4 regions of the Aliikangiella maris genome follow, and region 4 is predicted to be linked to each of the others. Evidence: riboswitches for the same ligand, from Rfam matches in the RefSeq annotation. Region 4 holds a riboswitch; each other region holds the start of a gene.

Region 1 (8,373 bases), on a different contig from region 4:
AAGGTTTAAAAAAAGTGTCATCAAATCCTGAATCGAGATTAATAGTCCTTTCATAATAACCTTGTAAACTCTAATGGCTTTGACGAGCGGGGGAAACTCGTAAAGAAATACCAAGTGGTCAAGCTCTTATAAATACCGCTAAAAGGTTAATACCATAAGGACCAAACCAAAGGGAGTAATTTACAAGGAGCAAATAATAAAAGGATTAATGTTCTGACAAAAACTCGATTATATAATCTGGAGATCAAGTAATGACAAATCTAAAACTGGCCGTAATATCCAGTGCGATTGCAATGACAACTTCGGTTGCTATTGCGGGGACTGAACCATTTTTTAATCCACTCACACAGTCTTCGGCGGTGGCAAGCCCAAACCATATTAACGAAGTTAATTCACCTTGGCAGGTTCCCGCTGGTATCAGTCAGGTTAATTTAACCAGCATGGCTGAAATTGAAGCCGATATGGATCAATCTGTTGTCCGTGCGCCGGGAGCGGGCACATCGGCTTCTATGTGGGATATGGTCGCTTTCGATCACACGGGCAACTATATTTTTATTCCACATGAATCACCCTACGGTGCTGGGGTAACACGTTATGATATTCGTCAAGACAAAGCGAATATTTTGTTTTCGGGTGATAACAGTGGTCAACGTGGCGTTGATAATACCTGGGCAAACGATTTTGGTGCATTCGATCCGGCAACTTACACGCCGTATGGCACTTTAATTTTAGGAGAAGAGTGGTCTGGTGAAGGTCGTGTGATCGAAGTACTAAATCCAATGGCGCATCCTGATGATATTGAAATTCGTGAAAAACAATCTTTTGCCAATGTTTCGCAAGAAGGAATTCGATTTGGTAAAAAGCAAAAAAATGTTGTTTACTATGTTGATGAAGATCGTTCTGGTGCAATCTATAAATTAGTGGCGGATGATCGCGAATTTAATTCGGGACAAACATTTGTATTAGCCGTTAATGATTTTGATGGGGTTTCTTCAGAAAACTACAATAGTGCCAATAATGCCAATGCAACGCGTACCGGTGACGCGCGCTGGATACCGTTAACTGATCGCCAGGGTAAGCCATTAACTCAACAAAATCCTTTTGAAAATGCAGCTTCTTTCCGTGCTGGTCGTCTTGCTGCTGATGAAGTCGGTGCAACGCCTTACGGTCGACCAGAAGATGTTGAAGTCGGCATATTAGGCAACGGTCGCGAAGTACTTTATTTTACTGCGACTTCAGAGCAAGCGGTTTATTCGGTAGAAATGTTGCGCGGTAATCGAGCCGTTGTTCGAGTATTTGCCAGTGAAACTGGGACACCTAAAAATGTTGGATTCCCGGCTACAACCGGAAAAATTAATTCGCCTGATAATTTAGCTCAAGATGCTTTTGGTAATATCTATATTATTGAAGATGCGCCAAATGGTAGCGATATTGGTGGTGATATCTGGTTTGTTCGTGATGCTAACAGTGATGGTGTCGCTGAATCGGTTGATCACTTTATGAGTATTCAGGTTAATGGTGCAGAAGCAACCGGGATGATTTTTAACCCTAAGCGTCCGACCGAATTTGTTGTATCAATTCAGCACCCAAGCAGCACGGATATTGAGAATAATCCAAATGGTAAAGGTGATGCACTTTGGTTGTTTAACATTGAAGATGTTGTACCACCAACTTGTGAGAAAAACTTCCGTTACAATCGTCATAGTTTTTATAATGGCCGCTTCATTCGCACTTGTTCAAGCGACTGGGACTTTAACTATGTTCGTAAATTAAAACGCCAAGCCCGACACGATCGATAAGCTTGACGGTTTAACGCTTTGTGTGAATGACTTCGGTTCTTTTTAAAGGATTGAAGTCATTTGAGTTGCTTTGATTAGAATGCGTATTTTTATTATTAAATCAGTTAAATGATAAGCAATAGATGATAAACAATAGATGATAAACAATAAGTGATAAGAAATAAGTAATAAGAAATAAGTGATAAGAAATAAGTGATAAGAAATAAGTCGATGCGTCGGAAAGCCTGTCAAAAAGAGATGCCGGATAGCTTCAGTGGCAAATCTAATGAACAGTGTTTAAATTTATCATGCAGTCGCACATGAAAATTGTGGGTAATGATTTTTTGTTAAGTGATATTTGTCGAAATTTGAATTCTCGCATGCTTTATTTTCAAAAGCGAAAGTTTTTCAAAAGTGAAGTTTTTCTAAAATAAATATGTTTAGTCATCACCAACCTGATTCAATTGCACTTAATTACTGAATGTGCGGTTTGGGTGAGTAGTCTGCCAATTGCCAAAAGCAAAGTCATGATTCTCTTTTTTATTAATGTTTTTATCTTTTTCTTCAGCAGCAACACTGTTGTCAAGACTAGGGGTAGTATTTAACTCTCCCAGTTTAGGTTTTTCTGTCGGCATATTCGGCTCCTGTTGCCAGTAAACATATGGAATGATTCAGTTTTAAACTTTTATTCTTCTTGATAAACAAACTAGAACAATAAAAACCAATCTCCTGCTTATATCGTAATTATGTGAATTGGTTCACCAAATGCTATCGTTCCTAATAGTTTTTAAGAATTGATTAAATTATAACCGGAAAAAGGTTAACACTATGTGACGTTTTCGTGAAAGACATAATAGACATAGTGAAAAAAGATCCAGCCCATGTTAAACCAAATTAATTGGTTCAAATCAAGCTATTTCAGTTTTTTAGTTGTGTGAATATTCACAACAAACAATAACAAATAGCGAAAAATTCAATAGCGATCTCAAGTCGAGCGTTTATCGCTTATTGAAATTTTATAAAATCGGCCCGATTTTTTATTTAACTGACCTAGTCAGGCTTAAAAACGTTAGCAAGCTGAAATTAACTTTAACTTCAGTGAGTCATTAACGAATTAATCAATAAAAATTTATTTTTAATCGTTGGTTTATTGGCTCTTATCATGATTGTTTATTCGGCTGTTTCGCAGATTGATTCTAAAAATTTCAGACTGCGAATGCCATACCATGAAAAAAGCTCGCCATCGACTAATGCACAGCTATAGCCAAGTTCAATTAATGACTCTTGATAACGATCAAAAGGAAAAGGCTCTGTAGAGAATAATAAAACGGTATCTTCTTTTGCCAATCGCCCCAGATCAATTTGTGGGTATTTATCGCTGAATGAAATTCGGTATTTTTTCAATCCACAAAAGTCCAGCACCGATTGAATAAAAGTATTTTCGCCAATAGCCATCCAAGGATTTTGCCAAATGAGATAAACCAGTCGTGTTTGCGTATCTGGCTTTTTCCACCATTGAATAACTCCTGGTAAAGTGATCATATTATTTGGGAGCGGACCATTTTGAGCAACTTGCTGCCAACGCTTTGCAATTGCCATGAGCGGTTGGCTTTCAATTCTTTCTGCTAAGCGTGTTAGTTCAGGGGCAACATCTTCGATGCAAGTAATGTGTAATGCAAAATAGTCGATTGGACAAGATTCTGCCATTTGTAAGGTATTTTCTTCTTTATCGAGAATTACCAAATCAGCAGATTGGTCGAGCGCATTTTGCCAATTAATATCTTTGGTACCGCCAACTTTGGCGATGTCGTTTACTTGTGGGCGAGGATGAATACAAAAACGCGATCGTCCCACCAGGTTGACTTGGCAGTCAATTAATGTTTCGGTAATTGAAGGTACAAGGCTAATAATTTTCATAAAATGGTCTGTTGGGTTCTCATTATTGAAAAGCATGACTCAAGTTAACTTGAAAGTAAGTTGTCGCTTAATTGTGACCTGAACTTGTGGCAAAAAATGCTGAGCTGCTCTCATAAAATTTAAAAAGGTGACAGAAAAAAAAACGCTGTGCCAATTTAGGTGTAAAATTAATCTAATTCATTTGTGTTAATCAGCCAATGCAAACGACTGTGCTTTGGTTTGTTATATTTCGTGTTTGCCATATTAAGGGGGTAACTGTTTAGACTTTCTTATTGATCATTAACCCTGCCAAGCAAACGTTTACAGATTTTTAAAGACAATGTCGGATTTTTATCGAAAGTCTTAATTTTACTAATGTTGTTTCGTGCTGATAAACATTGTTTTGGTAAAAACTGAGGGGCTTGCAAGGTAAGCCAAATAAGCTTGGTAAAAGCCAGACTAATTTTCAGATTATAAAAAATTTAAATGTTACCAACAAAGATTCTAGCAATTAATATATAATTCATCATTATAAAAAGTGTAAAATTGACAGTTAATTGAATATAAAAATTATTTTAATAGTTATTGAACATTTAAGAGAGTTATTATGGGAAATCGATTATCAAAGCTGGCCACCAAAACTGGTGACGATGGCACGACAGGTATCGGCAACAACGAACGCTTGACAAAAGACTCAGCGAGGATTGAGGCGATTGGCACAATTGATGAGCTCAATGCCGCTATTGGCATGACCTCTTCACAATTGACCGACGAGAAACTACAAGCGGCAATTAACGAAATTCAGCACCGCTTATTTGACTTGGGCGGTGAACTGGCAATGCCGGGCTACACGCTGGTTAAGGAAGAACACTTAAAGCAATTAGATGAGTGGCTGGATGATTTTAATGAGCAATTGCCACCACTGAAAGAGTTCGTATTACCTAAAGGCAATCTGGCTACAACTGCCTGCCATATGGCTCGTACAATATGCCGCCGTGCTGAGCGCAGAGTGGTGACTTTGACGCACACTGATGAAATTAATCCGTTATCACAAAAATATTTAAATCGATTATCTGATTTATTGTTTGTTTTTTGTCGACTTTTGGCCAGAGCAGACCATCAGACAGAAGAAATGTGGCAGTCGCGTCGCCTGCAGAAGACAACTAACAATGACTAGTCTGCATCAGGAGCCTACGAAAAAACCGAGTGTTGATGTTGTCATAAAGAACGATAAAAACTACGCTTATCTTTCCTATTGGGGAGTGGTCAGGTTGTTTGATCTGGTAGATAGTTTTTCTTTACTTCTCAGAGATCTTCGATTCAAGAAAAATATGGCCATCTGCTTCGATTTTACTGATGCTATGGTGGAATTAACACTCAATGATACAGAGATTTTTTATCATTTTATGTATGGTATGCAGCATAAACTTGGCAATAGTTATCGATTGGCATTTGTTTATGGTGACGATATGACAAAAATGCTGCTCGATTTTTATCGCTTATTTTTTGCCAGAACCAATATTGATATGCAGATTTACAGCCATCGATTTTTAGCGAAGTTATGGTTGGAAGAACCTGCCGAGACATCAACTGATACGACAATCGGTCCTTCGCCTGATACGCTTACTGAGCGAACATCTTTTGATCGTTCATCAATTGATCGTGCAATCGATAGTTCAATTCAACCTAAGGATAAGGAATAATCTCAAATCAATAAATTTTCAAGCAATTCTGTTATTGAGTAGACATTTTATCAAAACATTTTTTAATGTGGCTTGAATAAACTTGCTATTTCACCGGTTTTGGAAAACACTTAAATAACCCATTTCATTTTAGGGTATATCTAAGGGGATATCGTCTTCCGTAATGACAAGTGAACTACTCACCAATGATTTGTCTTATGCGACGCTTCATTTTAATCGAAGTGGCGGTTTCATTGATGTTATTTTTCACGGTGGTATTTCTCTCAAATTATTGTATGAAACCTTTAATCAAATTGTTGCACACCCGAACTTTCAGTTTAATATCAATGTTTGTTACGACTTTTCAAGGGCTTATCCTGAGATTGGTCTCACTGAAATCAGTCAGGTCATTCACTTTTTAAAACATAATCAAGATTTAAGAGGGGCTGACTATAAACAAGCATTGGTGGCGCAAGATACCTTGAACACTGCACTTTTATCAATCTACAAGGCTCAGATGTCTCAATCGCCAGTTGATATTGAAGTGTTTAGTAAAAAAACTGCGGCAATCCGCTGGCTAATCGAAGACCTTGACCGCCACTGAGTCGCTCATCTTTATTTCATTTCGATAATTTTTAGTATTACATCATGCTTTTCGGTTCTGGCGAGATTAGCTGTCAGAGCATGGCTATGCAACGAGATTATGGTATAATCCACAAGTTTTCGGTGCGCAATGCGCTTAAAGGGGAACGCAGTTTAAATCTGCGGCTGTACCCGCAACTGTATATTAGTTAAGCTTTTGCTTTAAAAGTAACGCTAAGCCACTGGTTTTTTTGTCCATTAAAGTGATATTTCAAGATAGTACTTTAAATAGACTAACCGGGAAGGCGAGTTTCTTTTATTTTGATTTAACACAAGCCTGACTGTCGTTAATTGGCAGCAAGTCGTTGTGAAAACTCTAAACTAATAAGCCAGGAGACCTGCCGAATACCTAACAGATAGCACTTCGAGCGGGTTACTCGTTGGTGAGGTCAATAAGCTCGATAGTTTTCACTTGTTCACCACACTCAAACACCTAGCGTAATTCCCTCGATAAAGTTCTGATTGATAACGAGCGGAATAACTAATGTGACATATCACGCCCAAAATGAATTACCCATGCTGCAAGTTGCACAACTTTGCTGGCAGGTTAAACAAAAATGTATTCTCGATAATCTGTCTTTCACCATTCAACCGGGTGAATTTGTGGGGTTAATTGGTCCTAATGGGGCAGGTAAATCGTCGTTGCTTCGCTGTTTGTATGGCAAACATCAAGCGACTAGTGGTTCAATTCAACTAAATGGACAACATATACAAGATTATTCCCGACGCGCACTAGCACAAAAAATTGCGGTAGTACTTCAAGAGCCAAGCGCCAGCTTTGAAATGAGCGTGATGGATGTAATTCGAATGGGGCTAACACCTAATAAGTCGCTGTTAGCATTTGATACACCAGAGGATCGTTATGCCATTCAATGTGCTGCTGAAAAGGTCGATTTACAGCACAAGATTACTCAGAATTTTAATTCACTTTCTGGTGGTGAAAAGCAACGCGCATTAATCGCGCGTGCGATTATTCAGTCAACCGACATACTTATTATGGATGAACCAACGAATCATTTAGATGTGCGTCATCAGGTTGAAGTACTTGAGTTAGCGCGTGAGTTAGGTATTACGGTAATCGTTAGTATTCATGACTTAAATTTGGCGGCAGCATTTTGTGACCGTTTAATTTTATTAAAAGACGGACAAATGATTGCACAGGGTTCGCCGGAAGCGGTGCTTACCGAACAGAGTTTAAAACAGGTCTTTGAGGTTGATGCTTGTGTTGATGTACACCCGTTTAATCAAAAATTACGTATCACTTTTGCCTTACGTAATACACCTTTGCCGCTACCCAAAACCTGTTCGACAATAGAAAAGCAAAAATCAGAAAGCCAGTCAACGCAAATTGAAAAACAACCAAATAAGCAACAGCAAACCACTAAAACATTACAGGCTGCTGGCAAATCACCTGTGATTGGTAAGCCTCAAGTAATGCATAAAATTAAATTTGGTCAAGTTGGTTTTGAATGATAGCTATTTTATTGAGGTGTGACAGATGTGATGAATGCGAACGCGATGAGTGATCTTAGCAATGAATGAAAAGAGTTTTGCCCAACCGGTAAACATCAATGCACAACAAATTGTGCACACCGAAATAAAACGGTATTCGCCGCAGTTTTTGGTCGTGCTAAGTGTATCATTAATTAGCCTAATAATTAGCATTATGCTGGCGACTGGAATCGGTAGTGTTCAGGTCAGTATGAGTGATATTTTTCAGACATTGTTTAGTTGCAATGATGATCTGGCAGTTTGCGCTGTGTCAGAGGTTAACCAAAAAATTATTTGGGAAATCCGATTGCCCCGAATTTTAATGGCGCTCTTAACTGGCGCCGGGCTCTCTATGTGCGGTGCCGTTTTGCAAGCTGTAACCCGAAATCCATTAGCCGATCCCTATTTGTTTGGCATATCAGCAGGATCTTCACTGGGTGCAGTGATTGTTATGGCAGGTATTTCCAGTGCTATTATTTCAATCACAATGGGGGCATTGATTGGCGGTATTTTTTCGGTGGCATTAATGCTGATTCTGGCAGGAAAATCGGCATTTAATGTTGAGCGATTGTTGCTGTCGGGAGTTGCTGTTTCATTTATGTTGAGCGCATTTACCAGTCTAATTCTTTACTATTCCGACCCAGATACCGCCGCTACCGTATTATTTTGGATGATGGGCAGTTTTTCTAATTCGCAGTGGTCCGAAATGTGGTTGCCTGTATCAATGCTACTCATTGGTGTTGCGTTTGTGTTTACATTCAGGCGCTGGCTGGCTGCTCTGCAGGCGGGCGATGAAAGTGCGTTAACTTTGGGCATTCCGGTTAGTCAGTTGCGTCTTGCAATGTTAATTGCTTGTGCGATGGTAACTGCTGTACTGGTCGCCC
Region 2 (8,373 bases), on a different contig from region 4:
CAACAATCTGGCTGATAAAGTATCGCACGAAAACTTAAGTAAACAATGTCATAAAATTCCTAAAAATGCTTCACGACAAGCACTAAAGAGTGAGTCTAAATCGTTCAGAAAAATGCTTGAATTAGCAGAGAAAAAAGCCCAACAGCAAGCCGATAAGACACTCGATTCGGTCGTTGAAAAAATGCAGCACATGCAAGCAGAAGAATTAAATCGACTGATTTCCTTACGTAAAAAGAATCCCAATATTCGGGAAGAAGAAATCAAGTTTGTTAAGTCACAAACTCAAATTTTAGAAAAATATTTGCGCAATACCTATTTAAAACTTCAGGCTATACGAGTGATCGTTGCCGTTTAGTTTTTGTGTTGAATAAACGTATTAGGTATAAACCAACGCTGATAATCTTTTAAAGATAAAATAAGATAAAATATTATCAGCGTTTACTGCCTGTAACATGAATTAATGACAAAAAAACTATAAATAATATTTAACAGCCATACCATAATGTCGGCCAACCGCATAAGTACTTAAATCATCTGCAGAATGATAATATCTTTCATCGAGTAAATTTTCCGCCGAAATTTGTAACTGCCACAAAGGGGAAATTTGATAATTAAACTTCATATCTAACAAGTTTGCGCGGGATAAAGGACGCTCACCGTCGCCAGCCTCATTTTTGGCCAAACGATATATATAACTCAAGTTTAACGACCAATTTTGCGGATGATAAGCCAATGACAAACGATGCCGATCGGGAGGAATATCAGCTAAAGGTAAATTCAATTGATTGTTCCCGCGAATAGATTGCCCCGACAGAGCAATCTGCCAAAAGTCATTTAGCTCGTAGTCCAGTTGATATTGCCATCCGCTAACTTTACCTTGCGTTAAATTACGAAAAGTTCTTCGCTCATCATCAATTGAAACTCTTTCAATCAAGTCATCGACGGTTGTTTTAAACCATATGGCATCAATATTAAATTGCTGATATTTATAATTTACTGCTACATCCAGCGAACGAGATTTTTCCGGTATCAGCAGCGGGTTTCCCAAGTTTTGACCTTGTCCAGTAGAGCCATCAAATAACCTTTCTGACAAGCTTGCAAAGCGAAATCCTGTGCCATAATTTAGCCTCAAATTCCATTTATCAATTTGTTTCTCAGCTCCAAAAAAGTAAGTCGTATAATTATCTGTAATCTTTTCACTTAACTGAGCAGATTGCACAAGATAGTTTGCTCTTAAACCAACATGCCAAAGCCAATCGAAAGCCGATTTATTTACCATAAAAAACATAGCAGACTCATCGGCACGACCATCAATCAGTGACTGAAAACGTGTTTGTTGCTGATCGATCAATGATATTTCAGTTTCAACACTCTCGACATTTCGCCGCGCAAAGTAATCAATTCCGTATTGACCGTTAAACTCAGCCCATTGCCACTGTTTTTCTACACTCAGCCCACTATCTAACGACTGATTTATCACGCGATTCATGCGCTTTTCAGGACGCAAATCTTCCGTTATTAATTGCTGATCGTGAAAATAAATTTGCGCCTGCCAACCCGAAGACTGCGATAAAGTTAACCGTGACAACCAATGTTCTTCGTGGGGATAACGAGTAATTCGACTGGGATAGCGTAAGTTATCTTTACCAATATTATCGGCTTCACTTTGTATCAATAACCAATCAATATCGAACTGTTCGAAATTAAACTGCCGAGTAAAATATACATTATGCTGCGCAAACTGATCATACTTAACCTGGTCATCGGCAGTTCGTCCATTCTGCCTATTGCGATAAGCAATACCGACTGAATAATTGTCACCACCAGCGCCCAAAGCGGTCATCAATTCATGTCCATCACCGTCATAGCCAGAAATTAACCAAGGATGAGACTGGCGTCGTAAATTTAAATGTAGGGTGCCTCCAATCGCACCACTTCCATAATAGGTTGATGCCGGCCCTTGAGTGATTTCAATACCACTGAGTAATCCCGGATCAATAAACGAAGCAGCGATACCAGCGCGTCGTTCCGAAGTAATTTGCATCCCCTCAACAAATACCTGAATGCGTTGTCTGGCCATACCCCGAATGCTTAGTGTCTGAAAAAGTCCAGGCTGTCCATTAACCGCAAGCCCAGGCTCAGCAAGCGCCATTTCAACCATAGATGAAGGTAAGCTGATGGTCTCATCCAAGGTAACTAACTGGGTATTTAATATACTTTGCTGCTGATGGCGCGAGGAAATAATCTGTATGACATTGTCGGGTTTTGAAACTTGATTAGACAGTTGCAAATCAAATTCTGGGGGCTGACTCAGTCTAGACTGACTTTGTTTAGCGTCATTTTGTTCAATTTGGCTTTGTTCAATTTGGCTTTGTTGAATTTGGCTTTGCTTAAATTGATCAGGTAGTGTCTCAATATCCGATGTGCTTAATGCTTGCCCACTCACGAGCAAACTACTAGAAAGAAAAATAACATTGAAGCTAGAACGAATAGAATTTAAACAACATTTACTGGTATGAAATGCGCTTATCAATACACCAGAATTTATCACATTTACCTCGTATGTATGACCACAATCGGCAGCGCTAAATAAAGACACCGACCGATTGACAGGACTAACTAAACTAACTGATGTTTTGTCTAAATTAAACCGGCTCACGCATTTATTTGCAGGTATTATTTACCTATTTTATTAACATTGACTTTAAAATATATACAGTCTATTTCTAAATATACTTCTAACATTTATCTCACAAATCAACTTTTCTCACATTTAACTTAATCATCACCTTGATTCAATCAAACAAAAACTTCGTCGATATATTGTCAAAAACTAAACTACTGGCGGCTAAAAGCAGTTCTGCTATAATCCTGCGTCTAAGAAATCCCCATTTTTACACTGTATAAGAATACAGCAAATTGGGCTCTGGGCAGATTATGCTTGATTTTTTAGACTACCCTTAAAGTTTTACAAATAAAGAGGACAGTTTGATATGAGTCTTGCTGACAAAGTATTGGCCGTTAATAATGATTTACCAATCCGAACTGATGCGCCGATCCACAGTGGTAAAGTTCGCTCTGTATACTGGTTAACAGAAGATAACAGTCGTCGACTAATTGAACAACGAAATTATGATGTCGCACCAGACGCACCACTTGCCATCATGGTGATTAGTGATCGAATTTCTGCATTTGATTGTATCTGGCACGGTGAAGGCGGCTTGAACGGTGTACCTGGAAAAGGTGCAGCGCTAAATGCTATTTCAAATCACTGGTTTAGTTTGTTTAAGCAAAATGGTTTAGCAGACAGCCATATTCTAGAAATTCCGCATCCATTTGTCTGGATTGTACAAAAAGCTAAACCACTTATGATTGAAGCAATCGCAAGACAATACATCACAGGTTCTATGTGGCGAGCTTACGCCAAAGGCGAACGTGAGTTTTGCGGAATAAAAATTGCGAATGATCTGCAAAAAGACCAGAAACTGCCTGAATTACTCATCACCCCCTCCACCAAAGGTATTTTAGAGGGTATTCCGGGTGTTCCCGCCCAGGATGATGTCAATATTACTCGTCAAAATATCGAAGATAATTACCAGGCATTTAATTTCTCTAAGCCTGCTGATATTGATTTATATGAAAAACTATTAAAAGAAGGTTTTGATGTTATCAGCGATGAGTTAGCTAAAATCGATCAAGTATTTGTCGATACCAAATTTGAATTTGGGTATGTTAACGACAAAAACGGTAATGAAAAGTTGATTTATATGGACGAAGTAGGCACGCCTGATTCATCACGAATTTGGGATGGCCCTTCTCAACGTGAAGGAAAAATCGTTGAAAAATCAAAAGAAAACTTCAGACAGTTTTTACTTAATCATTTCCCTGACCCAGATATTTTACTCAATAAAGATCGTATGGCCGAACGCAGTGCTTTAGCCAAAGAAAATGCACTGCCAGAATCAGCGATTATGGATGTTTCTAATACCTATTTAGATATTGCCGAAAAAATTATCGGTAAAAAATTAACCTTATCAGAAAATCCTCGAGCTGAAATTATTCAGATCTTGCGTGACGAATTCGATTTAATCGCCGAATAATCACTCTTTGGCTCCTTAAAGCATTCACTTTAGGGAGCCATACATCATTGTTTATCTTGTCAAACAATAATAGCGACTAGTCTTATTAACATTAATTAAAGTTTTATCATTCCGTCATAAATCTCTATTGACTCTGCATTCAATCCACTCTATTGTCGATTTATTCATTTGATTACCAGAAATAAGGTAGAGAAATGCCTAATCAGCTTGAACAACTTAAAAGCATGACAACTGTTGTTGCAGATACAGGTGACTTTAATGCCATTGCAGATTTCGCCCCAGAAGACGCAACCACTAATCCTTCGTTACTATTAAAAGCCGCCGTTCTACCAGATTATGATGAAACGGTAAACGCAGCTATTCAGTATGCCAAGCAACAGTCTACTGAAAAATCACAGCAAATTATCGAAGCTGCTGATTATTTAAGTGTTTTAATCGGCCAAAAAATTCTTTCACTCATACCGGGAAAAGTTTCCACTGAAGTAGACGCAAGACTCTCTTTTAACACCGAACAAACGGTAGAGAAAGCGCAGAAACTGATCGAACTTTATGACACACTTGGAATTGATAAGTCGAGAATATTAATTAAGATTGCCTCAACCTGGGAAGGAATTCGTGCTGCTGAAATTTTAGAAAAACAAGGTATTCACTGTAACTTAACTTTGCTATTTAGTTTTGCTCAGGCCAGAGCCTGCGCTGAAGCGGGTGTCTATTTAATTTCACCATTTGTTGGACGAATACTTGATTGGTACAAAAAAGCGACCGGCAAATCAGACTATAGTGCAACAGAAGATCCAGGCGTTAAGTCAGTTACACAAATCTACCAATATTATAAGCAAATGAATTACCCAACTATTGTTATGGGTGCCAGTTTTCGTAATATTGGTGAGATATTAGCGTTAGCCGGGTGTGATAGACTTACCATTAGCCCTGCGCTTATGAACGAGTTGACCACCAGTAATGCCGCTGTCGTACGCCAATTAACCCCTAAGACTGAGCATCAAAATAGACCAGCACAACTGTCAGAAAGTGAGTTTCGTTGGTTAATGAATGAAGATGCAATGGCAACAGAAAAAACCGCAGAAGGGATTCGGCAATTTGCAGCAGATCAAATCAAACTAGAAGCATTAATTGCCGAAAAGCTCTAACCGAATAATTAAAAAAATTAATCCAATAATTGACTTATCGATAAATTTTTTTTGAATAGTGAGCATTATTACTCAAAGATGTTCGGCAAACCGTCAATCAGTTAACAGACGAGTTTGCCAACAATTTTCTATTAATAATTTTCTATTAATAATATTTATTCTATTATGCCTGCTCAGTAAAATGAGAGTGGATACACAACCATTGACCATTCTCTTTGACAAAAATGCGGGTTGATTTTCCTCTTGAAGTAAAGCGTTGATTATTCATATACCCTGAGTCACTCCAATAGTAGGTAATCCATGCAGTATCACCACGAATAATTACTTCAGGATGGTGCATCATCGTGCGTACATTTTTGGCTCTTTTCAAATAATCTCCAATATCAACTTTCTCATTACTTTTACCTTTACGCAAATAGGCATCTCCTTCACCAAATAGCGTATAGTCTTTATGAAAATACTTTATATAGTTATCAAGATCTCCTTGTTCGACGGCTTTCCACATCGAAAAAATATTATCAATGATAATTTGCTTATCATTTTCATACTGATTATTTTTAGAAAAAACTGACGATGAAAAAAATAAAAAAAAGAAAACCAAGCCTAAAAATTGCGTTAATTTTGCCACGTTATTATCCCGTTATTTTAAAGTCAATTTAACTATCATATTGCAGAAAGCAACAAAATAACAGACGTAATTATTGTAATTAAATAGCAACGTTTGTGGTTTAAGCAGGAAAAATTGTTGCCTCATCTCCCGTTTTCCAAGGTTGATATTTTGACATAACCGAAGTAAATATTGGTGATTTTAAAATATCAAACAGCCATTGGTTCAATTTTACATATTGACTATCTTTAAACCAATCAATGTTGACATAAGCAAACTGTCTGATAAAAGGCGCTATCATTATATCGGCTAAAGAAAGTTGGTCATCTATAATATATGCATGTTGTGCTAAGCTATTTTCGAGTTTTATCAAGAACACTTCAGCCTGTTGTCGATAAAAGCTTTCGGATGCCTCAGGAAAGCGTACTGCATACTTATATTTATCTAGCCAAGATTTAAACACGGTATCGTTTTGTTCAATCCACTGTTGTATTTTATTTTGTTGTTTTTGAGATTTTGAATAAAACAACGACTCATCTTTGACTTGTTGTAAAGCCCACAGAATAATCTGGTAACTTTCATCGATTACTTCACCACTCCCCAATAGCAAAACAGGAACGGTGCCTTTGGGTGAAACAGCCATCATTTGTGGTGGTTTGTTTTTTAACACAACCTCTCGCAGCTCAACTGGTATGTGGCAATAAAATAAAACCATACGTGTTCGTATTGCATAAGGGCAACGACGAAATGAGTATAAAACAGGGAGTTGCTCCATATAGCGAATCAATTATTTTATTATTGTTGATTAGTTATTATAAATAGTAATTTTCTGTGTTGTCAGATAAAGCCTGAAAATGCAAGGTATACCAGCTTTTAGAATAAAACAATGACAGTTAAGATAATTAATAAAAACACTGCGAGCATTGATTTTAAACAAACCATAAAATCATCAAATTGGTTCATTATGATTCTCCTGATTTAATAGAGAAACACGAGCCCCCCATGCAGCAAAAATCAAACGGTTGTAAAATAATTGAGCGAGTAAAAAAACTCGTTCAATATAATTACTCGTTCAATCAAACTCAAAGCTCATATTGTTAAAGTAAATATAACGCTTGAGTTTTAATACAGCATTACTACAGGACACCCCGCCTGAAAAATAAGTTAGCCAAAGGCCGGTCTCCGGACTTAGAATCGTTCAATAAAAATACATGATGATTTATTAGCAAAAATGCCCTATTCTCTTAAAAAGAGCAATCTAGGGAGGTTAAGCCTTGCAATAATTTACAAGTATTTCCTGTAATCACCTGTTATCTATTGAATAGATTACATCACCGTTGCGGGGACAGTGCTGGATTTAACACCAGCTTCCCGATTATCTGTGTCATTTGAGTAACTGTTTAGCCAAAACAATTTAGCCAATTACCATGCAGCCAAAAACTAACAACTATATATCGCAATTAAAGTATTTGATGACTTTAATACGCACCTTTAATTAGTGTTAGTTAAATCTACGTCTATTAGAATTCAATCTATTTAAAGTTCAACAAATCAAATCCAGCCGCTTGACTTACCTAGCTCAATTTTACCTAGCTTGACTTAATTTTACTTGAGTAAAATCCATCTAATACTCAATGACACTAGCACCTGAGACTGATTCTTATTTTACCATACACTATGTGTCGTAAAAATAACAAAACCCGAAATATTCAACGGTAGTACCAGTAAAAATTACCAAATTTACTTTTAAGTACCGCACAAAATTAGAACTTGTATAAGTTAACCAATCCTCTAAAATGGGTATTTTTACCATACTCAAGTCATAAATATTCAACATTGATTAATACTGGAGTTTGCAATGAAAAACCGACAATATCTGCACTTTCTTTTCATCTGTTTTCTATTGGTAACACCAGAGACTTATGCCGATGATTTACAAAAAGCAAACAAGGCATACGAGCAACAAGAATATGAAACAGCATTTGAACTTTATACATTGCTTGCTGAACAAGGCAATGTGACAGCACAGGCCAAATTGGGCCTAATGTATTATTGGGGTTGGGGAACAAATCCAAGCAATTCGTTAACCTATCAATGGTCTTTAAAGGCAGCCAAGCAAAATGAACCGCTAGCACAGCAAACAATGGGCTTTTTGTACGAAGAAGGAATTTTTGTAAACCAGAATACACGCCGTGCGGCGGAGTGGTATCAACAGTCTGCGGCGCAAAACCACTATCCCGCTATGGCACGTCTAGCAAATATTTATTATCAAGGAAAAGACATCCCTAAAAATCTCAAACTAGCTCTAAAATACGCCAAACAAGCCGCTGAAGCTAACAATGCTTTTGCTCAATATATGTTAGGCGTAATATACCAAAGCGATATGCAGAATTATCAAAAAGCCCAACAATGGTTTTTAAAATCAATAAAAAATGGTTATGCCGACGCGGCTAATGCACTAGGTATTTTATACAACAATGGCCTGGGCCAGGCTAAAGACAGAAAGCGTGCTTATTAT
Region 3 (8,373 bases), on a different contig from region 4:
CAAAATTTGTTGATAATCGGCAAGCTCGTAAGTTGGCGACTTTAAGGTCTGATAAATATCAGTTGGTATTGAATCAAGATCGAGTAATGCCTGCAAATTCAGACCTTTTTCAGATAGCCATTGGTAATCTAATACTTTCATTGCTCTTTCTCTAATTCTAAAGATGCAGTTAAAGGTTAAAGTTTTTCACACGAGAAATCATCAACCACAACATAGGTTGCAAACTTTAATGCTATATTTTTTATCATTTTATTTTCATATATTAACATTCAATGATTTAACTTATCGATTTCAGTTTATCGACTTTAACTCATCGATTCTCACTTGTCTTTTAGTGATACGCTTTAAGCTGTAATAAGGCTTGGTCCAGCCTGTCCAGATCATCAGGCAAGGGAATACCAAAGCGTAAGGCATTCTTTTCATCACACAATCGCACATAAACTTTTTGCTGACAAAGTTGCTCAAAGCAGTCTTGCGAATTTGCTAGATAAACCGTTTTAAATAAGTCCGTCCCTGATATTTTTTCACCAGGGAAATGCCGAGTTAACATAGTGAGTAGCGCATTGGCATATTGAGCAAGCCGCTGGCGCTGAGCAAGTTGCCACTGAGTGTCGGCCAATGCCTGTTCCATTGCCCAAAGGGCTACGCCATTCACATGCCAGGGTCCAAGTTCTGTAGCGATTTGAGTTAGCAGGTTATCATTGGCAATGACACATCCCGCTCTAATACCTGCCAACCCAAAAAACTTACCTGTCGAGCGCAACACAATGCATCTTGTCATTAGTTGAGCAGGCCGATACCAGTATTCGGGTGCACAAACATCCATAAAGGCTTCATCAATAATCAGCCAGCCTTGTTTTTGCGCCAATTGCTGTGCCAACTGATGAATGAACGACGGTTGATATAATTCTCCCGTTGGATTATTTGGGTTTATGACAACCACAATATCACCCGTCTTTATTTGTGTATTCAAAGGTAGTTGTTGGTATTCAATAATACTCGCTTGCTGCTTTTGCCAACAATATCGATGCTCACGATAACCCGAGGCAGGAATCCACACTCGCAACGGTTGCTTACCGTCAAGCACTGAGTTGAAAGTTAAATCAGTCTGTATAATTTTAGGTAAACACTGAATAATACTTTGCGAACCGTGACTAATCAGCACATTATCCGCTCGATAATAGCTTTGTGCCAGTTGCAGCAGCTGCTCACTGACATGAGGTAACTTTTGCCAATATTCGACAGGAACTTCTGGCACCGGATAGCTAATTGGACTAATACCGGTTGATAAATCCAGCCAACCTTGGTCATCCAGTCCAAATTTTGCTGCCACTTGGCTCAACTGACCTCCATGAACAACAGGTAGCGTAATTTCTTTCATAGACTCACTTACAAACGGACTTACTTAAAAACAGACTTACTAAAAAATAACTGATTACATTATTTAGCATAAAAACAATGATTTGATAGGCACTATCTGGCAGCTATCCATTCTATCATGCCAATAATTGCTATCCCGCTAACGAAAAGCATAAAGGCGCGATTGACCAAGCTAACCGCACGCACAATGTGTTGAGCGGTTGGTGGCTCCCCTTCGCCGAGCTCAACCGAAACAAACCATTGTTGTTCGTACTGCGCCTTTCCACCCAGTTTTATCTGAAGCACAAACGCACCTATGGCCATCACCCAACCACCATTTAAACTTTTATATTGACGACTTTGATAAAGTGCTGTTTTTAACATTTGCCATCCCAAGGGAGGATGCCAGGATTGGCTCAACCAATACAAAACACCGGTCACTTTTGCCGACAGCCATCCTAACCAGTCATCAGATTTTGCTGCCAGCCAACCAAAGTGAGTAAATCGTGCGTTTTTATAACCCCACATGGCATCTAAAGTATTGACCAGACGATGTAAAACCACCAAAGGCGCACCACCAATCATGTACCAAAATAAAGTGGCAATTACCGCATCATGACCATTTTCTAAAACCGATTCAACCGTGGCACGATTGATTTGAGACTCATCCATGCTATCAGTACGCCGACTCACTATCATTTGTACAGCTTGGCGAGCTGATTGAATATCCCCCGTTGTTAAAGGCTGATAAATTGCGTATGCATGCTGCCGTAGACTCTGATTACCCAGACAAATATAAACGAGAAATAAATCGCACCATACGACCATATTAGGCCACCCTAACCAATGGTTTTGCCACCACCAAAGACCTAGAGGTAAAGGCAAAACCATCACTCCCCATGCCAGTGCGCCAAACAAGCGACTAGTTTGTACAGAAAATAAGTTTTTATTCAGTTGCCGCTCAAGTCGTGCAGCAAGATTGCCAAAGCCGACTAATGGGTGAAATCGTCCCGGTTCACCAAACAAACGGTCGATCGCATATGCACCGATTAAAACCAGGCTTGTTAATAACCAATCATTCAAGTTGAAGCTCGCTTTTATTCAACCAAAACTTGAAGCTCATCAAGTTCAGCATGATAATACAATGGAAAAGTTTTTCCATTACCATACTGGCTATAAGCATCAACCTGACCTTGTACGCTTAACAGAGAAAGTAAACAACGAATTGCATCTCCATGTGTAATCACTAACAGGCAACCCTCTACAGGCAATTCGTTAGATTGCAATTGATTAGACAATCTTCGATTAGATAAAGGCAGATGACTTTTTATACCATTCAATTGCGTTCTTGCAATGTTGAGTAACGCTTGTTGAATTCTTTGCGCACAAGCAATTCCAGTTTCTCCATCAGGCGGTCCCTGATGATTAACCTTGTAAAAAACATCTGTAAAATATTTTTCACTTTTTAATTCCGAAAAATACTCAGCCTGCCACAAACCGAAATCCCGCTCAACTAATTGAGCATCAAGTTGTCGTTCAACATTAAGAACTTTTTCACAGATCTGTGCGGTATGTTCAGCCCGTTTTAGCGGAGATGAAATAATTAACTTTACCTGAGCTGTTTTTAATTTTTCTGCCAGCGAATGGGCTTGCAAAATCCCTTCATCCGTCAATGGGCTATCGAGCCGTCCTTGAAGTTTCTTAAGTTTATTCCATTGAGTTTCGCCGTGGCGCGCAAGAATGATTTTCACAATAAACCTTTCAGCGGTATTACCGGTTTTAATTTGATTAGATTTAACATCCCCTAGAACCCTACCAACTATCAAATTGGCAAGGCTCTAAGTTTAAAGCACAAACAAAAAGCAAAAACGATCAGCAATAATCACTAATTCGTTTGATAGCTCACAGTAAAATAAAACTCGCGTTCAACCGGATAATATCCCGATACCTGAGTAGGCGCTTCATCTAATGCATCATTGACTTTTAACTGGAATTTCCAATTAGTATTCAATTCATAAGCAACCCCTAAATTCAGGCGAACATAGCTGTCAAGCATCATCGGACTATAGGTCTGGAAATCATTATCAGGACGTTCGCCAACATATTGAATTTGTGCAAACCAATCCAACTGTTGCTCAGCATAACTCAACTGATAACCCGCCTGTTCTTTAGCTCGTCTTAATAATTGTTGCTTGGTAGTGGTATTTTCTGCTTTTGTGTGACTGGCAGTCAATTGATGTGACCAATTCCCGTGTGTTAATTTATAGGTCAAATCAACACCAGAAATTTCAGCTTCCCCAACATTTTGTGGTGTCCACGCGCCTTCACTATCGGGTGTCCACTGAATCAAATTTTCAATTTCTGACTCATAAACACTAACCGTTAAGCGTCCACCGAAAATATCGCCTTTATATACCAGTTCGATATTGTCAGATAGCTCAAAATTCAATTCAGGATTACCCCCGTAAGGATAATATAAATCATTAAAAGTAGGCGCTTTAAAGCCTTCGGCGTAATTGATGCTAAGCAAATGGTTATCGGCGATGCGAAAACCGATGCCAAAATTCACACTGGTTTCACTATTAACTCGCTGAATATCATCATAACGTACCGCTAAATCAGCCAACCATAGCTCACCAATATAGTTAAAGCCTATTTGCGCACTTTTCGACTCTCGCTGTTTTAACGCATAGTCACTGGTTGTATGCCGAATATCATCTAATAGCCATTCAATACCGCCGCTAAATGAAAACTCTTGATTGATCTGATGGCGGGTTAAATAGTTATATTGTTCACGGCGTGTTTCATAGTTACCAGCAGTAGCTCGCGTTACCCCATTACCAACCGAGTAAAATCTATCTCGATTAACCGACCAGGCCAATTGATGATTCCATTCGTTAGTATGATAAAGATATCTTAAATTCCAAAAATGATTTTTATAATGCGATTGATTCCCCAAATAACTGGTATCAAAATCATATTGGCCTTTATCAACCTGCGCAACCCAATCAAATGTGTGATGCTCACTTTTTTGATAACTACCGCGCATTGCAATTGAATCGTTTTTAAAACCGTCATCATCATTTTCATCATCAATACGCACATCAAAGCCATCTGATTTTTTGTGGCTGTAAGTCACGGTGTTATTAAGCGTCTCATCACCAAAACCTAGTGCAACATCAACTTCGGCTGAGTCATTACTCCCCATAGTAACACCTATACGGGATTCACTCGATAAATAGCGACGAGTAAATATTTGAATGACACCACCAATTGCATCACTTCCCCAAATGGCCGCGCGCGGACCTTTGACAATTTCAACCCGTTCGACTTGTGCCATTGGTATATTAGAAATTGATTTTTCGCCCAAGGTGGCAGAACCGACACGTACGCCATCAATTAATACCAGCACTTGATTTGAATTGGCTCCACGCACAAATAAAGATGAATCTTGGGCATGTCCCCCTTTTTGAACCGAATCAAGTCCAGATACATTAACCAATAAATCAATTAACGAGCGAGGTTGAATTTTTTCGATATCAGCACGAGTAATAATTTCAACATCAGTTAAAGTGTCATTAATATCTTGCTGGATTCGATTGGCAGTAACAACGATTTTTTCATCCTGTGATTGACTCTCTACAGCGTCATCAGCAATTGTTGCTAGACTCCCGGAAGATGCGATTGCCAGAACGGTTGCTCGCAGTAAAAATTGTTTTTTCATTCTCTGTTTACCCGTATAACAGTAACGCCCGCCGCGCTACTTAAAAATTTGAGGTTTATTCCTCACCCTAAAAAATGGATTAAGCTTGTATCGGGCTTAGCTAAAAATTTAATCGGTCGAGCATCACTCTACCTCAACTCAATTTTCAAACATTACCGTTGCGGGGGCAGCGTCAGAATCTCACTGACTTCCGAAGATGGCTATCGTTCGATAAGCCGCTTAATCAACCAAAAATTCCTTTTACTTAATCATTCTATCCTTGTGACACTAAATGTTGATAATAATTAAACATTTAACGACAATTCTTTTCATTTTCAATAACCTTTTTATTTTTAAATAGGCGAGATACCCATCAACTAACGAGCCTGATCAATGGCATGACATAGCTGGGCTAAGCCTTCAACAGCCCGCGGCCCGAAACGGTGCAGTAAATCACCATCAATCACCGTGAAATGATCATTTTTAATCGCCTGTATATTCTTCCAGTTTTGCCAAATTTGTTTTTTAGCGCCCACATTTCCAGAGTGATGAGGGACAATAATCACTTCAGGGTCTCGAGCTAAAATACTTTCAAAATCAATTACCGGATATTCATTTTCAGCATCTGAAAAAACATTTTGACCATGACAATCTTCAAGCAACGACTCAACCCAGCTTCCCGGGCCAACGGTACGTAGAGGGTCATGCCAAAGCTGATAAAAAACTTTAACCGGTCTTTTTTCAGCATATTTTTCCGTAATTTGCTGATATTGTTTTTTTATTTTATTGATGACTTGGGCAGCCTGTTGCTGATGACCAATTTTTTCACCCAATAATTTCATATCAATGAAAATGCCATCTATTTGCTTAGGGTGCGTATAAAAAATATTAAATCCGAGCGATGCCAGTTTTCTTAAATCACTTAATTTGTTTCCGCCTTTCCAGGCAATAATCAAATCAGGTTTTAGCTTTACCACTTGCTCAATTTGTACTCCGGCATAACTACCAATACGCAAAATATTTTGCGCTGCCTTTGGATAGTCGGCATATTCAACCGTACCGACTATCTTGTCACCAGCACCTATGGCAAATAACATTTCAACTGAATGTGGTGAAAGCGCAATAATTCGTTCAACCTTTTTGGGTGAAGACTGATTCAACGCTTGCTCGCCAGCTTTCTCGTGTACCTTATCAGAAAGGCTTTTGGATTCTCCATGACAGGAAATTGAAACAACCCCAACACAGTATAAAAAACATGCAAACCCAAATCGTTTAAGACTCACCAGTCGACTCCTTTACGCGCTTTTATACCCGCTTTAAAAGCATGCTTTTCTTCTTTAATTTCACTGACGGTATCAGCCATATCTCTTAATTCACGAATCGCGCCTCGACCGGTTACAATCACTGACTGATTTTCTGGACGATTTTTTAATGCCGATAAAACCTCTTCTTTATCTAGATAGTCATAACCGAGCATATAAGTTAACTCATCAAGTAATACCAAGTGATATTGCGGATCGGCTAAAAACGCTTTTGCTTGTTGCCAAACGCGGGTTGCCGCTTCAATATCGCCAGCCCTATCTTGTGTGTTCCAGGTAAACCCCGTTCCCATCACCGCAAATGGCACACCATATTGCTCAAGTAAATTACGCTCACCACTTTCCCACTTACCTTTAATAAACTGCACAACCGCTGCTTTATAACCATGCCCAACACAACGAACAACAGTGCCAAATCCCGAAGTTGATTTACCTTTACCATTGCCGGTAATGACCAATAAAAGCCCTTTTTCAATTTGTGCTTGAGCAACTCGGGCATCAACTTTTTCTTTCATTTTTTGGGATTTAATTTTATGCTTTTCTTGTGCATCCATTAGTTATTTCTCTTAAGTTAATTTAAATTGGTTTAATTCAATCTGGTTTATTTCAGTAAGGTTTGAAAATTCGATTAACGTTTATTTGACATTGCAATTTGCAAAATAGCCTCAATATTTAAATGCGCTTCAAATACATCCGCCAATCGATCTAATTCGGACTCTCTGACATCTTGCCAGTCTTCACAGACAATCTGTTGTTCGGCTGCCCAATACAAAATGCTTTGCAGACTATCTTTCTTCTCAAACAGTCCATGTAAATAGGTTCCCATAATTTGTTTATCTTCACTAATAACACCATCGGTATAGGTTTCACCATGATATTCAGCAACTTTGGCAAAGGGTCTATTTAATGCAGGCCCCCGCGATACACCACAATGAATTTCATACCCTGAAACTGGCGCAGAATGATTTAAATTCATATTACCTTGAACTTGTTTGAGTTGCTTGTGCGGCATTAATGTCGTCGAAAATGCCAATAAATTCAATCCAGGAGTTGACCCGGCTTGACTTTCAATACCATCCGGATCGTTAATTGACTGACCTAACATTTGAAAGCCTCCACAAATTCCCAGCAGTTTACCACCATAACGCAAATGTTTTTTTATTTCGGTTTCCCAACCTTGTTCACGCAAATAACTTAAATCATTTCTAACACTTTTGCTGCCGGGTAAAATAATCAAATCAGCGCCCATTAAAGACTGACCTGCAGGCACAAATTCAAATTGGATTTTAGGGTGCCATTTTAATGGCTCAAAATCAGTATGATTGCTGATTCGTGGAATAACCGGTACTTTTACTTTTAGTTGGCTATCTTCAGTCACTGACTCCACATCAATGGCATCCTCGGCATCCAGTTTCAAAGATTGCAGATAAGGCAGCACACCGAATAAAGTTTTGTGTGTGTAATTTTCTAACCAATCTAAACCACTTTGCAGTAACGACAAACGCCCACGAAATTTATTAATAATAAAGCCCTTAATACGTGCTTGCTCTGATGCAGACAGCAAGTTAACAGTACCCGTTAAGTGGGCAAATACGCCCCCTCTGTCAATGTCACTAATTAAAATAACTGGACAATCAACCGCCTCAGCAAATCCCATATTGGCAATATCATTTTGGCGTAAATTAATTTCGGCAGGACTACCCGCGCCTTCAACTAAAACAACATCATATTGTTGCAGTAGCTTTTGGTATGACTGTAAAACTTTGGCAAACGCCAGTTGTTTGATATCACCAAAAGTATTGGCATCAAGTTGTGAAACGGCTTTACCATGAATGATTACTTGCGACTTCATATCACTACTTGGCTTTAATAAAACCGGATTAAAGTCAGTCGATAAAGGTAATCCACAGGCAATGGCCTGTAATGCTTGCGCTCGACCTATTTCTCCACCACAAGGGGTGACCGCACTATTTAGTGCCATATTTTGAGGCT
Region 4 (8,373 bases):
TATTTTATAAGCTTTTAAATTATTAACTCTAACGGCATGGTGAGTGCCTGCTTGCGGTTTAACGCCTGAACCGGAAGAGCCCGTCATGGCAACAGTACGTATATTCGCGTTGGTTAACAGGTTGGCGTCGGCCAAAGGTAATAATCCCATTGCAATGCCTGTGGCAAAACAACCTGGACTGGCAACGTGTTTTGCTGATTTTATGGCTTCGCTGTTTAACTCCGGCATACCGTAAACGAAAGTGCCCAATCGTTCCGGGCATGGATGCTGAGGCGCATAGTCGCGCGTATAGTCTTCCAAGTTTTGTAATCGAAAGTCACCAGATAAATCGATAATTCTAACGTTAAGATCAAAAAGTTCCATCGCAACTTTGGCTGTGATGATATGTGGCATGGCCAAGAATACAATGTCTGCGCCATGTGCACATTCTTGCGGGCTAATGTCTTGCAGTTTGATGTGGTCATATCCGGGTAGATTACGGTGAACTTGACTAACCGAACTACCAATGTAATCTTTACTTGAAATTCTTAGTAATTCGACATCTTCACGTACCAGAATATGTCTTAGGATTTCTGCTGCGCCATAACCCGCGCCACCAATAATTGAAACTTTTACTTTACTCATGATTAAATTCCTACCTAAAGCTCGTTAATCGTAATGAAGCTTTGTTAAACTTCAGATGATTACTGCGTCAGAAAGTAATCGGTTTGAATGAATATGATTACTTGCCGTCATTCCCGCAGCCTTCGCTCCACCAAGAGTAATTTGATGTGAACCTATCAACAGGTAACTTATAATTGCTCAATTTAAATTACCGCTAAGAAAATAAGTTGAACAAATTGACAGTACCAAATTTGTGGACATGCTTTGACTATTTGATTTAACAAAACCACATAAGAGGAACTCAATTATTGAAAACCAATTAAGGTGGCTCAGCCTTACCGCTTAAGTATGGCAATGCCTTTCACATTCTACTCACTTTCTCAAGCAGAATTATGCCTAAAGCGCAAGCAAGTTGCCATGCTTATCAGAAAATTTAATCAAACTGCAAAAGAGTGTGCAGACAAACCATTAAAACGCTATGCTCAATAAATAAGGCTGCTCAATCATAACAATTGATTCGATGAGTCTTGTTGTGACTAAATTCACAAGTTGGCTAATTGATTATGTTAACCTTGCGATCAGAAATGAATCAGTACCATTCACTTGAGTTTGATTATAACTAGAGCTTTAACGGTTGGTTAAAGTATCACTTATTGTCACTGTTAATAGGCTAAACCGCAGGAAGGCTTGTGCTAATCAATTGATTACGATTGGGTTTTTATTGATTAGGATGTTTGCCTTGGCCCGTTACCATTAAAAGGTTGCTGATATTTTATCGCACAGTTGAGTTTCATACGCCCGATGGCCGGTTACGGTATAAAGTCAAACAAGGTGCTGTTACTTTTTAACTTTGTTCAAGTAGAAATAATATTATCATGTATTATTTCATCAACTTTGATTAAAATCATGCCTGCATTAATTAAGGTTATTCATTTAGATTAAATGGTAAGGAAGGCTATTAACATTTATATCTAAAATTTATTATTTGCATGACTATTTACATATATTAATTCTATTATTAAATTGAGAAACGTTGTGGATGGATTGTTTATATGCAGTTAGTACCGGTTTTAGAAATTCGTCACGGAAAATGTGTTCATACTTTGCCGAAAAAAAATTCAACTGAGCAGATTGTTAAAGAAAATCTTCTAGAAGTGGTTGAGCGTTTGGTAGACAGTGGGATAACCCGTTTTCATATTGTTGATGTTGATGCCATCGCATCTGGTGAGCCAGAAAATGTTGATCTGATTGAAAAAATAAAAATTCGTTACCCAACCATTCAGCTGCAATTAATTGGTGGTATCAATAGCGTTGATGCGGCCTTTGTATGGATTGATGCCGGGGTTGATTATCTGGTATTAAACAGTAAATCAGTTAAGCGCAAAAACTTGTTGGATGATATTTGTTTGAGCTTTCCTAACAAAGTATTAGTTGAGCTGGACTGCTGTCAGTTTAAACAACAAGGCGATGCTATTTTGGAATTATTGCAAAGACTGGATGAAGATGGTGTCGCTGGTATTGTTATGACGGATATCGGTGCGACAACGCAAATTGTAAAGCAAAATATTATTTCTATTTGTGATCTTATTCGCCACGTTGAGTTACCTATTTTTATTAACGGTGGCATTGAAAATACCCAAGATGTGGCATTTTATTTATCACCTGAAGTTGCCCGAGTTGATGGCATACTGATTAGTAAAGTGCTTTATTCAAATGCTTTTTCGCTTACCGATGCAAACGAGGTAATCAAAACTCATCAACTATCAACTGATTGAAATTTACTCAATTAATTTGTTTCGTTATCTTATTAACTTTATCGAATAAAACAAGCTGGTTATTGCGGATTGTTTAATCAATTATTTTTGCAAAATCAAACCAAAAAAGGAAAAGTGGCATTGAGTTTGATTGATGAGCATGCTGATTTGGCACCTTGATTGGCTACTTTGAATCAATGATTTGAGCCGGAGTTTTAAATCGGCAGTTTGACTCGAATGAATATTAGTGTAATCGTCTTAACTATTTTTTGACAGGTAAATTGATGGTTATTAATTTACCTGTCACATTATAATGCTTACCAGGAATGTGGCAGAGCTTTATGAATGATAATTTTATTATCTTCTTGAGAGATATACCCACCAGCACGCAAATCTTTTAAAATTCTCGCAACCATTTCTCGTGAGGCACCGACTCGGCTGGCAATATTTTGCTGAGTCAATTTCTCATTGATTACTCTGATACCATCAACTTCTTCTGAAAGGTTTAAAAAAGTTACAGCTATACGGCGGTAAACATCCATTAAGCCTAATTTTCTAATGGTTTCTGTTGCTTCAATCAAACGTGTTGATAAGTTTTCAATCAAATTGAGTGCAAACTCTGGATAGCAGGTTAGGCATCGTCTGAAATCCGTTTCGGGCATAATACCCAGTCGGGAATCTTCCAATGTGACAACTGATGCAGTGCGGGGAATTGATTTAATCAAGCCCAATTCACCAAAGAAATCTCCTGCTTCATGAATATTCACAATAATTTCTTTACCGCTATCATCATCCAGGTAAATTTTTACTCTACCCTCTAGCAAAAAATATAAGCTATGAGAGTCATCACCTTCCGTAACTATTTGGGTTTTCTTGGGGAAACTACGGCTATGAATATGCGATAAAATGTCTTCAACGGTATTTTTGTCTAAATTATTAAATAGCTCAAAATTTCTCAACTGTAACATTTAGGGGTCTCGTCACTTCAAAATTTGGGTATAGTGTACGCTAAAAAGCTGGATAATTTACTCAAAAGCATGTAAATATTACACAAAAAAAGAATAAAGTAATAACCAATTTGTGGATGTGTCTTAAATTATAATTATTACAAGCTCAAATTGGTTTTTTAAAATGTGAGTTCATCATTAGACATTACATATGTTTTGTCACCTACTAAGGAAATTGCTTGCGGTTTTTACAGAATTTATGGTACATCTTTTTCCTTTTATTCACTAGCCTGCTGCCTTATTCCGCTAGTGCTGAAGGGGTTCGAGAGTTTGCCAGTCAGAAGAATGTATATGTGACCGAATGGTCCAAATTAAAACATCGGGCTGAGTTGGGCGATCCAGAAGCATTATTTGTTTTAGGTAATTTCTATTTTGATCCACCTAAAGGTAATGGTTTTCGGCGTAACTATAAAAAAGCATCCGAGTTTTATTTTCAGGCAAGTTTACGAGATTATGCTGCAGCACAATATAATATCGCATTAATGCTGCACCAAGGACTTGGATTTAAAAAAGATATTCTTGAATCTTATGTGTGGTTTTTTCTTGCATCAACCAACACCAGTCCAGTGGCTAAACATATCAATACAAAAACTGGTGTTATTGTACAGCAACTCGAACAGCAACTTTCATCGACCGAATTGGTTGAAGCCAAAGAAAGAATTAAACACTACCAAAAAATCATTAAGTCCAAACGATTTCGTGATGCCAAAATGCCCGAGCATCACTAATTATCAAACCAGTTAAACATTAAATCTGTTTTGTATTAGTTGTTTGCCAATTAACGTTTAATCAGTTCACCAAGTCAGTTCAAAAATTATCGTTTAACGCCAGGTTTATGTAGTAAAACGATTAAAATATTAGCGCCTATTATTAATCCTGCCCCAATTATTTTATTACTGGTTAATGGCTCGTTTAAAAAGACAAAACTTAACACCACTGCAATTGGTACATAAGCATAATAAATAATGGCAGTGATATTCGTTGGCAGTTCTGTACTGGCTTTTATCCATAAGGTATGTGCAAGCAATGTACTGACTATCCCTAATACGGCTAAACTTAACCAGTCTGCACTGGATAAGTTAAAGTCAGCTTTTGGCAGCAACAAGAGGAATATAATCAAGGCGACAAAAAATTGCGCGAATGCGCGAATGTTGGTTTTTAAGTGTGGAATTTTCCGATTAATTAACGGCAAGCAGGCGTATAAAAAGCCACTGATAATGGCAAAAATAAATCCATTGGATTGCGTTGGCGCGAGACTTTCTGGTGGCGAGGTAATTAACATACCGGTAAAAGATAAGACAATTGCGAAAATGTCAGTAATATTGAGTTTCTGGCGGTTAATAATAAAATCGAGTATCAGCAAATGGACGCCAAAAGTTGCGACACCAATTGAAGCCAACGATGCACCAGCCTGTTTTATACCGGTAAAGTAAGTTAGCCAATGAGCAGCAAAAATGACCCCGAGTAAAATTAACCACATTATTTCCTTGGTCTTTAGCCTGATCTTTTGCTGTTGGAACAGTAATATGATGCCAATGCCTAGTGCGCCAATTGATAGGCGAATCAGACCTATGGTTATTTCATTGGCAGAAGTCCAACGAATAAGCACCGGTACAATACTCATTGAGAGCATGGCAATACTGGCGATTAGAAGCAAGCGGCGAAATGCGGGATTATTCTGCATACTGGATTTTCAATTGCTGATACAAAAGCGTAATCCGCTGAGTTAATCGGTTTCGTTGAGTGAATGCAAGTAGCAAAAAGTTATAGCGTGTACAAAAAATATTTTACTTGAGTTTCGCGATTATGAAAAAGTACTTAATTGACAAATAACATAATATAAAAGTCACTATGGTCAACCTACTTGAGCGTTAACCATAATGATTGTCGATAATAAATTCTGTATCTCATTTGCTGGCTGAAAACAACTATTCAGTGAAAGCTTTCTAAAGATTACTTACTGATTTTAAAATTTGTTCACCCCAACCAAGTAATTGATCGTTTTTAAAAACCAGTGGTGTGGTTTCATCAATAGTGGTGTCACCGTCGTCATGTTTGCGCTGAGTGCGGTAGTACAATATTCGATACTCATCATTGCCTTTGGTATAAGCTTCTGAAAACTCGGGCGCACCTAATTGATCTAAAACTGACTTTCGACTCGATTGCATAGGGAGCTGACTGATAATTTGTCGGTTTTCTCGTTGTCTTTCTTCCCAACTGGAATGGTGGCCGTCATCATCATAGCGTTCACCAACAATAATACATCCTGATAACGAAGAAATTAAAAATAAACTGGCTAATAGATGAGCAAAATATTTCATAAAGAAAACCTCCAAAAATTTATCATTATTACAGTGGAAAACAATTCAACAACTCTTTTCCTAAATCGACAGTAAAAGCAGAAATCGTGCCAATAAAAATAACTCAATTTCATATGAATTTGGGTCGATTTATAGAGTTTTTAGTGAGTTTGACTAATTTTAAGAGTAAAGCTGACTAAAAAGTAAGTAAAACTTGTATTTTTAGCCAATAGCTAAATAATGCCGACATCAACCCGCCACAAATATTTTTGCAAGATGCTTGTACAAATAAACGAAACACACTATATTGTGTTCTAAGTTAAATTGATTCATATATATAGTGTTGAAGTCGGTTTGACTAACGAAACAGGGGAAGTTGGTGAAATTCCAACACTGTCGCGCAACGGTGATAAGTTGATCGATTTTTTATGAGAAAAGTCCGTCATACTTTTAGTCCGATTACCTGTCATGTACTCTACTGCCTCGCGTCAAGGTTGGTTTGAAGTTGTTCTAAAGATCGTTTAGACAGAGACGGCTAAAAACTTATTTAGAAAAGCTAGTTAATTTAAAACAAGGTAGTTTAAAAATAAAAGCATCTTAAATAAGCGTATTTTAAGCAAGACCGTTTAGCAGAAAACTGTTTAATAAAAGCTGCGATCAGAATCTTTACAAACTTACAAACGCGAGCATTCATTCAAGTGAGGAATATATGCTCGAACAAACTGCGGAATGTGATTCAGATAAACAAACTGAATTAACCGCGCACTTAGCTAATAAAGAAAACGTTGTCAGTCAAGATAATAAGGCGACTTTTCTGTCGCCCACTCATAGTACCAATCAACGGCAAGATGATGTTTCTTATACAGTGATTCGGCGCAATGGTCAAAAAACACCATTTGACCGACAAAAAATTATTGTTGCAATGACCAAGGCATTTTTAGCTGTTGAAGGTAAAGAAGCGGTTGTCTCCAAACGTATTCACCAAATTGTCGAATCACTCGGAAAAGAAGTCTATAGCGCATTGATTCGGCGTATTCCTGCCAATGGTGTACTTCATATTGAGGACATTCAAGATCAGGTTGAATTAGCGCTAATGCGATCTGGTGAGCATAAAGTTGCGCGTGCTTATGTGCTTTATCGCGAAGCACATGCGAAAAAGCGGGGGAATGATTTAACAGCAGAAAATATATCCACTATTCCTGTCGTACACGTCATTGGTCTAGATGGACAGCAACAGCCCATTAATTGGGAAAACGTTTGTCATTTGGTTAATTGGGCTGTTCACAATATGACGGATGTCAGTGCTGAGCCAATATTAAAACAAACGGCAGAAAGTCTTTATGAAGGTATTCATTTAAAAGATCTCTATCAGTTGTTGTTACTGGCAGCACGAAACTTGATTGATCAAGAGCCAAATTATAGTCAGGTGGCGGCTAGATTACTGCTCGCACAGCTCTACACTCAAGCACATAATGGGCTTGGGTTAATGGATTTAAAAGGACTAGATTTATTACCGTTTGATGTTAAAAAGTTAACCGGTACATTAGTGGAGCCAGAGAGTTATAGAAATTATTTTGCAAGCTATATTCAGCAAGCTGCCAAGCTAAAACTATTAGATGAAGAATTGACCCGCTTCGACTTAAAAAAGCTTGCCGACGCATTGCAACCAGAAAGAGATTTACTGTTTAGTTATCTTGGTTTGCAAACACTATATGACCGATATTTTATTCACTCTGCGAGTGTGCGTCTTGAGTTACCTCAGGCTTTTTTTATGCGAGTTGCTATGGGATTAGCAATTAATGAAATTGATCGAGAAAGTAAAGCGATCGAATTTTACCAGTTGTTAAGCGCTTTTGATTTTATGAGTTCAACGCCAACACTGTTTAATTCGGGGACATTAAGACCTCAGCTTTCTTCCTGTTATCTCACCTCAGTGCCTGATGATTTATCCGATATTTATAGTGCACTTCGCGATAATGCCTTGTTGTCTAAGTATGCGGGAGGGCTGGGTAATGATTGGACGCAAGTTAGAGGGATGAATGCATTGATCAATGGTACAAATGGCCGATCACAAGGTGTAATTCCATTTTTAAAAGTTGCCAATGATAGCGCAATAGCTGTAAATCAAGGTGGGAAACGAAAAGGTGCGGTATGTGCTTACTTAGAAAGTTGGCACATCGATATTGAAGATTTTCTCGATTTAAGAAAAAACACTGGCGATGATCGACGACGTGCACATGATATGAATACGGCTAACTGGATACCTGATTTATTTATGGAAAGAGTCGTTGAGGAAGGTGACTGGACATTATTTTCTCCTGATGAAGTGCCCGATTTACATGAAAAATTTGGTAAAGAATTTCGTGATGCTTATTTAGGTTATGAACGGCAAGCAGAAACTGGTCAATTAAAAAATGTCAAAACAATAAAGGCCGTTGATCTGTGGCGCAAAATGTTGGGAATGCTTTTTGAAACGGGTCATCCTTGGATGACTTTTAAAGACCCATGCAATATACGATACACTAACCAGCATGTTGGTGTAGTACATAGTTCTAATCTTTGTACCGAAATCACTCTACATACGAATGAACAGGAAATTGCAGTCTGTAATTTAGGTTCAGTCAATTTGGCACAACACATTGACCATGGTGAGCTAAATATTGAAAAGCTGAAAAAGACCATTCGAACTGCAATGCGAATGTTAGATAA

The links. Region 4 has a riboswitch for cobalamin ahead of ABVT42_RS15820 (ribonucleoside-diphosphate reductase subunit alpha). Riboswitches for the same ligand answer to the same signal wherever they lie in the genome.
Region 1: it holds a riboswitch for cobalamin, as region 4 does, so the genes downstream of both, ABVT42_RS14100 (ABC transporter ATP-binding protein) here and ABVT42_RS15820 (ribonucleoside-diphosphate reductase subunit alpha) in region 4, are expected to answer to the same signal.
Region 2: it holds a riboswitch for cobalamin, as region 4 does, so the genes downstream of both, ABVT42_RS07565 (glutathione S-transferase) here and ABVT42_RS15820 (ribonucleoside-diphosphate reductase subunit alpha) in region 4, are expected to answer to the same signal.
Region 3: it holds a riboswitch for cobalamin, as region 4 does, so the genes downstream of both, ABVT42_RS14055 (TonB-dependent receptor domain-containing protein) here and ABVT42_RS15820 (ribonucleoside-diphosphate reductase subunit alpha) in region 4, are expected to answer to the same signal.

The regions. Positions count from the first base shown of each region.
Region 1 covers NZ_JBFDAH010000015.1:65,454-73,826, reverse strand. The annotation lists gene ABVT42_RS14130 (alkaline phosphatase PhoX) at 252-1,799, shown strand; gene ABVT42_RS14125 (hypothetical protein) at 2,249-2,413, opposite strand; gene ABVT42_RS14120 (helical backbone metal receptor) at 2,949-3,695, opposite strand; gene ABVT42_RS14115 (cob(I)yrinic acid a,c-diamide adenosyltransferase) at 4,282-4,851, shown strand; gene ABVT42_RS14110 (hypothetical protein) at 4,844-5,377, shown strand; gene ABVT42_RS14105 (hypothetical protein) at 5,541-5,960, shown strand; cobalamin riboswitch at 6,064-6,358, shown strand; gene ABVT42_RS14100 (ABC transporter ATP-binding protein) at 6,485-7,471, shown strand; gene ABVT42_RS14095 (FecCD family ABC transporter permease) at 7,533-8,373, shown strand, end outside.
Region 2 covers NZ_JBFDAH010000006.1:175,165-183,537, forward strand. The annotation lists gene rapA (RNA polymerase-associated protein RapA) at 1-355, shown strand, start outside; gene ABVT42_RS07545 (TonB-dependent receptor) at 473-2,551, opposite strand; gene ABVT42_RS07550 (phosphoribosylaminoimidazolesuccinocarboxamide synthase) at 2,994-4,100, shown strand; gene tal (transaldolase) at 4,295-5,248, shown strand; gene ABVT42_RS07560 (YybH family protein) at 5,412-5,876, opposite strand; gene ABVT42_RS07565 (glutathione S-transferase) at 5,977-6,630, opposite strand; cobalamin riboswitch at 7,012-7,272, opposite strand; gene ABVT42_RS07570 (tetratricopeptide repeat protein) at 7,714-8,373, shown strand, end outside.
Region 3 covers NZ_JBFDAH010000015.1:53,524-61,896, forward strand. The annotation lists gene ABVT42_RS14035 (4Fe-4S dicluster domain-containing protein) at 1-141, opposite strand, end outside; gene ABVT42_RS14040 (threonine-phosphate decarboxylase) at 332-1,381, opposite strand; gene cbiB (adenosylcobinamide-phosphate synthase CbiB) at 1,474-2,442, opposite strand; gene ABVT42_RS14050 (histidine phosphatase family protein) at 2,457-3,110, opposite strand; gene ABVT42_RS14055 (TonB-dependent receptor domain-containing protein) at 3,245-5,083, opposite strand; cobalamin riboswitch at 5,149-5,321, opposite strand; gene ABVT42_RS14060 (cobalamin-binding protein) at 5,440-6,345, opposite strand; gene cobO (cob(I)yrinic acid a,c-diamide adenosyltransferase) at 6,342-6,935, opposite strand; gene ABVT42_RS14070 (cobyric acid synthase) at 7,010-8,373, opposite strand, start outside.
Region 4 covers NZ_JBFDAH010000019.1:49,568-57,940, reverse strand. The annotation lists gene argC (N-acetyl-gamma-glutamyl-phosphate reductase) at 1-624, opposite strand, end outside; gene ABVT42_RS15845 (HisA/HisF-related TIM barrel protein) at 1,656-2,378, shown strand; gene ABVT42_RS15840 (Crp/Fnr family transcriptional regulator) at 2,675-3,325, opposite strand; gene ABVT42_RS15835 (tetratricopeptide repeat protein) at 3,544-4,092, shown strand; gene ABVT42_RS15830 (DMT family transporter) at 4,179-5,048, opposite strand; gene ABVT42_RS15825 (DUF3192 domain-containing protein) at 5,311-5,685, opposite strand; cobalamin riboswitch at 5,986-6,149, shown strand; gene ABVT42_RS15820 (ribonucleoside-diphosphate reductase subunit alpha) at 6,374-8,373, shown strand, end outside.